4 regions of the Nocardia sp. NPDC058519 genome follow, and region 2 is predicted to be linked to each of the others. Evidence: riboswitches for the same ligand, from Rfam matches in the RefSeq annotation. Region 2 holds a riboswitch; each other region holds the start of a gene.
The links. Region 2 has a riboswitch for cobalamin ahead of ACFWPK_RS14715 (ABC transporter substrate-binding protein). Riboswitches for the same ligand answer to the same signal wherever they lie in the genome.
Positions count from the first base shown of each region.

Region 1: linked by a shared signal. The riboswitch ahead of metE (5-methyltetrahydropteroyltriglutamate--homocysteine S-methyltransferase) and the one ahead of ACFWPK_RS14715 (ABC transporter substrate-binding protein) in region 2 are both predicted to bind cobalamin.
Region 3: linked by a shared signal. The riboswitch ahead of ACFWPK_RS21600 (CbtB-domain containing protein) and the one ahead of ACFWPK_RS14715 (ABC transporter substrate-binding protein) in region 2 are both predicted to bind cobalamin.
Region 4: linked by a shared signal. The riboswitch ahead of ACFWPK_RS29750 (FecCD family ABC transporter permease) and the one ahead of ACFWPK_RS14715 (ABC transporter substrate-binding protein) in region 2 are both predicted to bind cobalamin.

Region 1 is NZ_JBHXNK010000001.1:198,722-200,915, forward strand. It holds gene ACFWPK_RS00945 (pyruvate carboxylase) at 1-630, opposite strand, end outside; cobalamin riboswitch at 921-1,118, shown strand; gene metE (5-methyltetrahydropteroyltriglutamate--homocysteine S-methyltransferase) at 1,261-2,194, shown strand, end outside.
Region 2 is NZ_JBHXNK010000010.1:183,277-185,470, reverse strand. It holds gene ACFWPK_RS14715 (ABC transporter substrate-binding protein) at 1-846, opposite strand, end outside; cobalamin riboswitch at 979-1,166, opposite strand; gene ACFWPK_RS14710 (hypothetical protein) at 1,330-1,941, opposite strand; gene ACFWPK_RS14705 (TetR/AcrR family transcriptional regulator) at 2,021-2,194, shown strand, end outside.
Region 3 is NZ_JBHXNK010000020.1:9,692-11,885, reverse strand. It holds gene ACFWPK_RS21610 (hypothetical protein) at 1-80, opposite strand, end outside; gene ACFWPK_RS21605 (CbtA family protein) at 117-902, opposite strand; gene ACFWPK_RS21600 (CbtB-domain containing protein) at 893-1,093, opposite strand; cobalamin riboswitch at 1,128-1,280, opposite strand; gene ACFWPK_RS21595 (antibiotic biosynthesis monooxygenase family protein) at 1,319-1,642, opposite strand; gene ACFWPK_RS21590 (alpha/beta fold hydrolase) at 1,699-2,194, shown strand, end outside.
Region 4 is NZ_JBHXNK010000037.1:6,566-8,759, reverse strand. It holds gene ACFWPK_RS29755 (ABC transporter substrate-binding protein) at 1-472, opposite strand, end outside; adenosylcobalamin (AdoCbl) riboswitch at 571-710, shown strand; gene ACFWPK_RS29750 (FecCD family ABC transporter permease) at 716-1,747, shown strand; gene ACFWPK_RS29745 (ABC transporter ATP-binding protein) at 1,744-2,194, shown strand, end outside.

The DNA of each region.
Region 1 (2,194 bases), on a different contig from region 2:
CTCGATGTGGCGCGGGTTCACCACCGCCTGCTCGAGGAACACCGTCGGATCACCGAACGCCGACTCCGCCTCACGCGACGCCGCCTCGATCGACTCACGCAACTGCTCGGGCGTAGCGACCCGGCGCATGCCACGACCACCACCACCGGCGACAGCCTTGACGAAGATCGGATATTCGAGTTCGGCCGAGGCGGTGAGCAATTCGTCGATATCGGCCGAGGGCTCGCTGGACTTCAGCGTCGGCAGCCCGGCCGCCTTGGCCGCGGCGATCGCCGTGGCCTTGTTGCCCGCCATCTCGAGGATCTTGGCGGTGGGTCCGATGAAGGTGATGCCCGCGGCGGCACAGGCCGCGGCGAGGTCGGGGTTCTCCGACAGGAATCCGTAGCCGGGGTAGATCGCGTCGGCGCCGGCGGCCACCGCGGCGTCGATGATCGCCTCGATCGACAGATACGCCCGAACCGGGTGACCCTCTTCACCGATCTGATATGACTCGGCCGCCTTCAGGCGATGGACGGAATTGCGATCCTCGTACGGGAACACCGCGACCGTTCCGATGCCGAGTTCGTAGGCCGCGCGGAAGGCACGGATAGCGATCTCACCACGATTTGCGACCAAGACTTTCGAGAACATTGGCCTACGGTACCCGGCCGCGAGCCGGGGCCGGACACGCAAGGTGGCTTCGCAGCATTCTTCACACCGCACACCCGCCTACCTGCGAAGTTGCGTTCATCAGGCCGTCACATCTCACCGCGAGGAGCGGTCAGCGGTGCGCGTGGACAATGTGGGCGCAACCGCAGGTCACGGCACTGTTCGCCACCGGGCGGTGCCCCGGGCCCCCGTTGAGGGCCTATGCTGGGGGCGCAGCTGGTTCGCCTGCGCGGTGGAAGAGTCGGAGCCCCGACCTCCCGCGTAGGCGTCGAAACCCGGGTGCGGATCATGTTCCGCACCGGGTGAGAGGGAACCCGGTGAGAATCCGGGACTGTCCCGCAGCGGTGAGCAGGAACGACCGCCGTCATCAGCACTGGGCATCATGCCTGGGAAGCGACGGCCAGTAGGTCGGTCGATCACACGACCGGTGCCCGCGAGTCCGAAGACCTGCCGACTGTGCCGGATACGCCGTATCCGGCGGCCACCGCCTCGTGGATCGGGCGCGCGGACCACCGATGCCGACCCGTCGTACCGTTCGCGACATGGTCCGGCCGGGTGGCGTGTGCCCGCGAAAAGGCGACGGCTCTCCCTGCACGACACTGGAGAATCTCCGTGACTGTTTCACACACACCGTTCACCGCAACGGTTCTCGGCCTTCCGCGAGTGGGCCCGAACCGGGAACTCAAGCGCGCCACCGAGTCCTACTGGGCCGGCCGTGCCGATGCCGCGCACCTGCACGCGGTCGGCCGTCAGCTTCGTCGCGCCCAGCTCACCGAACTGGCCGCGGCGGGACTGGATTCGGTGCCGGTGGGCACCTTCTCCTACTACGACCAGATGCTCGATGCCGCTGAACTGCTCGGCGCACTGCCGCCGCGGGTGGCCGGGATCGCCGACCCGCTCGACCGCTATTTCGCGGCCGCGCGTGGCACCGACACGGTCGCTCCGCTGGAGATGACCAAGTGGTTCGACACCAACTACCACTACCTGGTGCCCGAAATCGACGCGGCCACCACCTTTTCGCTGCATCCCGGCAAGCTGCTGACCGAACTCGACGAGGCGATCGAACTCGGTGTCCCCGCACGTCCGGTGGTGATCGGTCCGATCACCTTCCTGAAGCTGGCCAAGGCCGCCGACGGCGCCGCGCTGGAGCGGCTGCCCGAACTGCTGCCGCTGTACCTCGACCTGCTGGCCCAGCTGGCGGATGCGGGCGCGCAATGGGTGCAGATCGATGAACCGGTGCTGGTCACCGACCTGACCGAGGCGGAGATCGCCCTGGTCGGCCAGACCTACAGCGCGCTGTCTGCCGCGCAGAACCGGCCCGCGATCCTGGTCGCCACCTACTTCGGGCACCCCGACGCCGCTCTGGCGGCGCTGGCCGAGACCGCGATCGAGGGTGTCGCGCTCGATTTCACCGCGGGCTCCGATATCTCGGCGGTCGCGGCGCTGCCCGCCCTTGCTCGCAAACTGCTGGTGGCGGGCGTGGTCGACGGCCGCAATATCTGGCGCGCCGACCTCGACGCTGCCCTCGGCACCCTGGGCACCCTGC
Region 2 (2,194 bases):
CGCCGGGTTGCCGTAGAGATCGGCGGGCAGCGCCGGGCCGAAGTTGCCCAGCAAGATGATGTCAGGGTCCCAGGCCAGCAGTTGTTCGATGCCGATGGTGGCGCGCTGCTGGGCGATCGCGCCCGCCGGGTTCCTGGCACCGACCAATTCGGTGACGAAATGGTTGTACGAGCCGGCGCCTGCCACTGGAAAACCATCCGCATCGCCGAACATGTACAGCACCGAAGGTGACGTGCCCGTCGGTCTGCGTTCGGTCAGCCGGGTACGCCGCGCGCGCATACCGTCGACGATCCGCTTGGATCGCTCCTGAGCACCGAGCAGTTCGCCGTAGAGCGTGACGGCACCCTCTAGATCGTCCTGCGTGCCGTAGGTGAGCGAGACCACCGTGAGGCCCGCGTTGGTGAGCGGGTCGAGAATGCCGGCCCCGCGATCACCCCACTGGATCACCACATCGGGCTCGGCGGCCAGGACGCTCTCCACATTGGGCGCGAACTCCGCGCCTGCCACATCGGTGCGGACCGACAGCAATTGCGGATAGACCTCGCCGAGGAATCCGGTGCGGATGGCGCTCGCCGATGCGGCGTTCATGCCCGCCAGCACATCGGGGCGGCCTGCCACCGCGATCATCATCGAGGCTGCGGGCATCGGGATCGTGACGACGCGCCGTACCGGTCCGGGCAGCACGACGGTCCGGCCTGTCAGGTCGGTCACCGTCGGTCCGGCACCGGCATTCGCCGCATCCCCCCGTCCGCAGGCCGCGACCGCGGGCAGCGCGGCGGCGGCGAGCATGCCCGTCAGCCAACGTCGGCGGGTGATTACAACACCGGTGGATCTCGTGTCCGGCATGGTCGTTCCTCTCGCGGCGGAGACCGGACACGAGAACAGCATTCGCCGCGGGTGCCTCGTGGGCACACGAGTCGCAGACCGCTCGCCGGTACCGGACGACGCGGATGAATGACCGCCTCGGGGTCCGCGCCCCTGGTGGTGTCCGCGGCAGGTCAGTCTCCTGACTCCCGGATCGGCGCGGGCCCCGACCTTCCAGCCCTTCGGCCGTGGTCGTCGTTGGGGCCCGCGCCCCGGTCACAGTGGCGGGACCGTGTCGGATTCACACCGACTTCCTGGCTCCCACCGCGGTTTTCTCGATCACCTTAGCCGACTCGACCCACGGCCGATGGGGCCGAGTAGCAGCGCGTGCGGCAAGCTGGTGGCCGCGCGATCCTCGAATACCGGATCCCGTGGCAGACCTCGGCGAATTCAACCGCGACATCATCGACAGGATCGAAGTCGTCCGTCGCGTCGACGCACCGCTGCCCGACCAGGCGTGAACCTTCAGACTGCTCGATCCAGCATCGCCGCGCGGATCTTCGCGACCGCGGCCTGCGGGTCGTCGGCCCAGAACGCGACGGTGCTCACCGTGAAGTCGCCCTGTGGAGTGTGGAAGGTCTGGGGTTCGGTCAGGATGACGCGGATGTTCGTCGAGCTGCCGATGATCACGGCGAGTGTCTCGTCGCCTGTTCCGGTGAGCTGCAACGATTTCGCGCCGTCGTAGGCCCGCAGATCGTGGCGGACGGCCCGGATGTCGGCGAGCGCGATGTCGAGGGCGACGCGGCGCAGGTAGCGCACGCGTAGCAGGTCGCCGGTGAGCACGTGTGGATACATGTGGTGCGCGGCCAGCATCCCCACCATCCACAACAATCCCCAGACCCCTAGCGCCAGCGCGACAATCCGCGCCGCGGGCCACGGAATCAGCAGGTGAACCGCCGGGATCTCCACGGCACTGACCACGATGAACGCCCAGATGACCGCCGACACCGCACCCGCGTACCGAATCGGCGTGCCGCAGCCGGTGTCGGGGCGGCGGGCGGCTACCCGCGCCAGGCTCACCCATATGTCGACTTCGAGACGAACGAAAGACCGTGCGAGCTGGGTGATCGGGCGCATGGGACCCTCCTTTTCAATACACTCGCATTGTAAAGAGGTGACGCACAGCAATACAAGTGCATTGTGAAAAGATGGGCTGATGCCGAAGCGGGTGGATCACAGTTCTCGACGCGCGACGATCAGCGATGCGGTGATGCGTCTACTCGCCCGCGACGGCCTCGAGTCGATCAGTCTGCGCCATGTCGCCACCGAGGCAGGGGTCTCCACGGGCCAGGTGCAGCACTATTTCCCCAGCAAGGAAGCGATGATGGAG
Region 3 (2,194 bases), on a different contig from region 2:
AGCGCGGTGATGAGCCCGCCGAACGCGACATGCACGGCGCGCGGACGACTGGTGGAAACAAGAAAGGCAGTGCCGGTCATGACACCGACACTGCCGTTCTCCACTGCTCGCGAGGATCACCCTGCGGTAGGAACCTTGTCCACTACCGCAGTGCTACGCCGCGAAGCGAATTCCGTGAGCGCGGCGAACGCCAGCCCCAAACTCACCCACAGCGTGGTGGTTTCGGCCAGCGAGGCCACCCGGAAATTCCACAGCAGGGTGGCGGGGAAGTCGTCGGCCACCTCGTTCACGCCGGGCAGCAGCACGTAGCCGACCGTGGTGACCACGACGAACGCGCCGACCCCGGCGATGAGCCGCAACGTGTCCGACGCGGCGAGCGCGCGGTAGGCCGCGACGGCTGCCGCGACGGCCAGCAGGCCGAGGACGACGGCCGCGACCCACAGCCAGGTGCGTTCGTTGATGGTTTCCGGATCGCCGACCGCGGGCGGATTGGCCGGATACTTGAAGAACGGCACCGCGACGATCGCCGCCCACGCGAGAACCGCTGAGGTCAGTGACAACTGGGGCCCGGACAATGTGGTGAACCTGCGCGCCACATTCACCGCCGACGCGAACAACGCGCCGAACGCCATCCCGGCCAAGCCGAGCGCGAGGAACTGGCCCGCCTTCTGGCCCGACCGGCTGACCAGCGGCTCTTCCTCGTCGCCGTGGGAATGGCCCTGCGGTTCCGCGGCTTCGTGGCCGTGTTCGGCCGGAGCGGCCGCGGCTTCTTCGATGGCGATCGCGGCGTCCACCTGGGGCTCGCCGACGAAGTAGCCCACTGTCGCGGCCAGCAGGCCGGCGATCAGGCCGGCCAGCAGGCCGCGCAACAGCAGGGTCTTGAGTGATCCGATCAGTGGCACGGAACACCCAGCAGGTGACGTCCGTCGTGCATCAGCTCGTGCAGGAACATCCCGCTACGCGAGACGGCCCCCTGGTCGAAACCGACCAGGTACAGGGCGAGCAGTGCAAGCAGGACGACGCCGACCGTGACGAGCACGGTTGCCAGGGTGTCGAGGCCGGTAGACCGGCTGGGTGAATGCGCGATAGCCATTCGAGTCCTCCTCTAGGGATACGCGTCCCACGGTTGAAGTGTGGCGCGAAGGTGCCGGTGTCTGGCTCTCCGGCACCGGGGACCCGGTACTTGGATACAGTGGCGCGACCGCTCCGGATTCACACCGGATTACCGCGCACCCTCGCGGATGTTCCCTCGAACTGTGACAGCCGCGAGCCACCCACGTCAATACGCGCAACCGCATGTCCAGCGGAAACGCCGCTGTCAGGCCTTCGCGGGCACTTCGAGAACGACCTCGAACTCGAGCAGCGAGGCACCCGTCGACACCGGCTTGGGACGCTCGCCGTCGCCACCGTTTCCGGCGTGCGCCGCGCGGGCCGGACCGTCACGCCACGCGGCGAACGATTCCTCCGAATCCCATTGCGTCACCACGAAATACCGGTTGTCGCCGGCGACCGGGCGCAGCAACTGGAAGCCGAGGAAACCGGGGGAGTTCTCCACCGCGCCCGCGCGCGCGGCGAACCGCTTCTCCAACTCGGGGCCCGCGCCCTCGGGAACTTCGATCGCATTGATCTTCACAACAGCCATGGAGCCGACAATACGACCGCTCGGGAAACATCCCGCTCTGGGGCACAATCGGCAGGGTGTTGAACGACGAAGGTGGGTCCGGCGTCCCGATCCTGCTGTTGCACGGGTTGATGGGCAGTGCGCGGACCTGGGCCGACCAGGTGCCGTGGTTGCGCGGATACGGGCACATCTACGCCGTCGATGCGGCCGGGCACGGTCGGCCGACCCCCGCCGAGCTCACGACGGAGGCGTTCGTGGCCGACCTGGCCGAGCGCACCGCCGCGATCACCGAACCGATGGTGATCGTCGGGCATTCGATGGGCGCGATCCACGGTTGGGTCTTCGCGGCGACCTATCCCGAGCGGGTGCGCGCGATCGTCGTCGAGGACATCGCCCCCGATTTCACCGGCCGCACCGCCGCCCACTGGGCCGAGCTGATCCACTCCTGGCCGCAACCGTTCGCCGACGAGCAGGCGGTGCTCGACTACTTCGGCCCGGTCGCGGGCACCTACTTCCTGCGCGCGTTCACCGCGGCGCCGGACGGCTACCGACTGCACGGCGAGGTGGACACCT
Region 4 (2,194 bases), on a different contig from region 2:
TCTTCTTGCCCTTCAGATCGGTGAGCTTCGAGATCGAACGGCCCGGTGCGACCGCGAGTTTCATCGCCTTCGGATTGGTCTGATAGGAGCCGATGATCGGCACGTCCTGCCCCGCGGCCAGCGCGTGGATCGGCGGCACATCGCCGACCTGACCGACATCGGCCGCGCCCGCCCGGAAGGCCTCGAGGATGGCCGGACCACCGACGAAGTTCGCGAACTCGATCTTGAACGGCAGCTTGTCCAGCTCGCCGGACAGCCGCAGCGCCGATTGCAGCCGTTCCTGCTGATCGGCGACGACGAGCGTGGTCCCGGGCGGAACCTCGGTCGGCAGCGGCGCGTCGGGGGTGCCGACCGGTGCGTCGTTGCCCTGTGCGCAGCCGGTCAGGCCGAGCGTCGCAACGGTTGCCATCGCGAGAAGTGCGGCGGTGGCGCGGCCACGCAGGCCGGGTCGAAAGGTGTTCGGTCGGTACATAGACGGATTCAAGCAATCACGACCACCCCCCGAACACCATTAGCCTTTCCATGATTTGAAGGGCCCGGCTCCTGGTTGGCACGGAGTGCCGCGTTAGAGTCTGGGCGTTATTCCCGGCGGGTGCGGGAATCCGGTGTCACTCCGGAACGGTCGCGCCACTGTGATCGCCTCGCGGCGAAAGTCAGACCTCCCTCGCCGGGACACCCTCTGAAAGGGCCGCGCCTTGCCTGTGGAGAATTCGCGATGATCCGTGCCCGGATCTCGCTCGCGCTGCCCCTGATCGGGGCGCTGTTGCTGGCGGCCATGATCGGTGCCACCGGATTCGGTGCGGAGATCGTGCCCGTGTCCGCGGTGCTCGACACCCTCATCGCCCGGCTCACCGGCGCGACACCCACCGATCTCGGTATCGACACCATCGTCTGGCAGCTCCGGGTGCCACGCACACTGCTGGCCGCGGTGGTGGGCGCCGGATTGGCACTGGCCGGTGCGGCGATGCAGACGCTGGTGCGCAACCCACTGGCCGACCCATTCCTGCTCGGCGTCTCCTCCGGGGCCGGTGTAGGCGCGGCCGCGGTCATCACCTCCGGGTTGTTCGCCGGTGCGGGCATCTGGGCGCTGTCCGGCGGTGCGCTGCTCGGTGCGTTCGGCGCCGCGACCCTGGTGTTCCTGATCGCGTTCGCCCAGGGCGGTCTCACGCCGCTGCGGCTGGTGCTCACCGGCACCGTGCTCGGTTCGGCGTTCGCCGGGTTCAGCAGTTTCCTCGTTTTTCGCAGCACCGATCCCGCGGCGGCGGAGTCGGTGCTGTTCTGGCTGCTCGGCAGTCTCGCCGGTGCCGATTGGACGACCATCGCCCTGCCGCTGACCGTGGTGCTGGCCTGCGGCGCGATCCTCATGGCGAGCGCGGGCTGGCTGGACGCGCTCACGCTCGGCGCGGACACCGCGTCGTCGGTCGGCGTCCCGGTGCGACGGCTGCGCATCGGCCTGTTCGTGCTGCTGGCGGTGCTCGTCGGTGTCCTGGTCGCGGTGTCGGGCGGCATCGGCTTCGTCGGCCTGGTCGTCCCGCACGCCGCCCGGATGATCGTCGGCCCCCGCCACCGCAACCTGCTCCCCACCTGCGCGCTCGGCGGTGCGCTGTTCCTGGTGGTCGCCGACGCCGCCACCCGAATATTGGTGCGCCCCACCGAGATCCCGGTCGGCGTACTCACCGGCCTCATCGGCGCTCCGACTTTCCTTCTGCTGATGGGCAGACGCCGCTACCAGTTCGGCACGTCATGAGCGACTCCACCCAGGTCGAACGCCCATCCAGCGAGGAGGCCTGCCCGGGCAATATTTCAGCGAGCTCAGGCGAAGTGCGAGCGGTCACGCTCACCTGCGCTATCGGGCGACGGAATGTCGTGGTCGGCGCGGACTTTTCGATCGAGCCCGGGGAAATCGTCGGGATCGTCGGGCCCAACGGCAGCGGTAAATCGACGTTGCTGCGGGTGCTGGCGGGAGTCGACAAACCCAGGCAGGGTCGAGTGCTCGTGGATGGGCAGACCCTGCACACGATGCGGCCGCGACAACGGGCCGCGACGGTGGCGTTGGTGGCGCAGGACGAGACCCCGCCCGCCGACATGCTGGCCGGCGAGGTGGTCGCCCTCGGGCTGACGCCCTATCTGCCGCCGTGGGGACTCGGCGCCCCGCGCGAACAGCAGCAGGTGGCACAGGCGCTGGCCGCGGTCG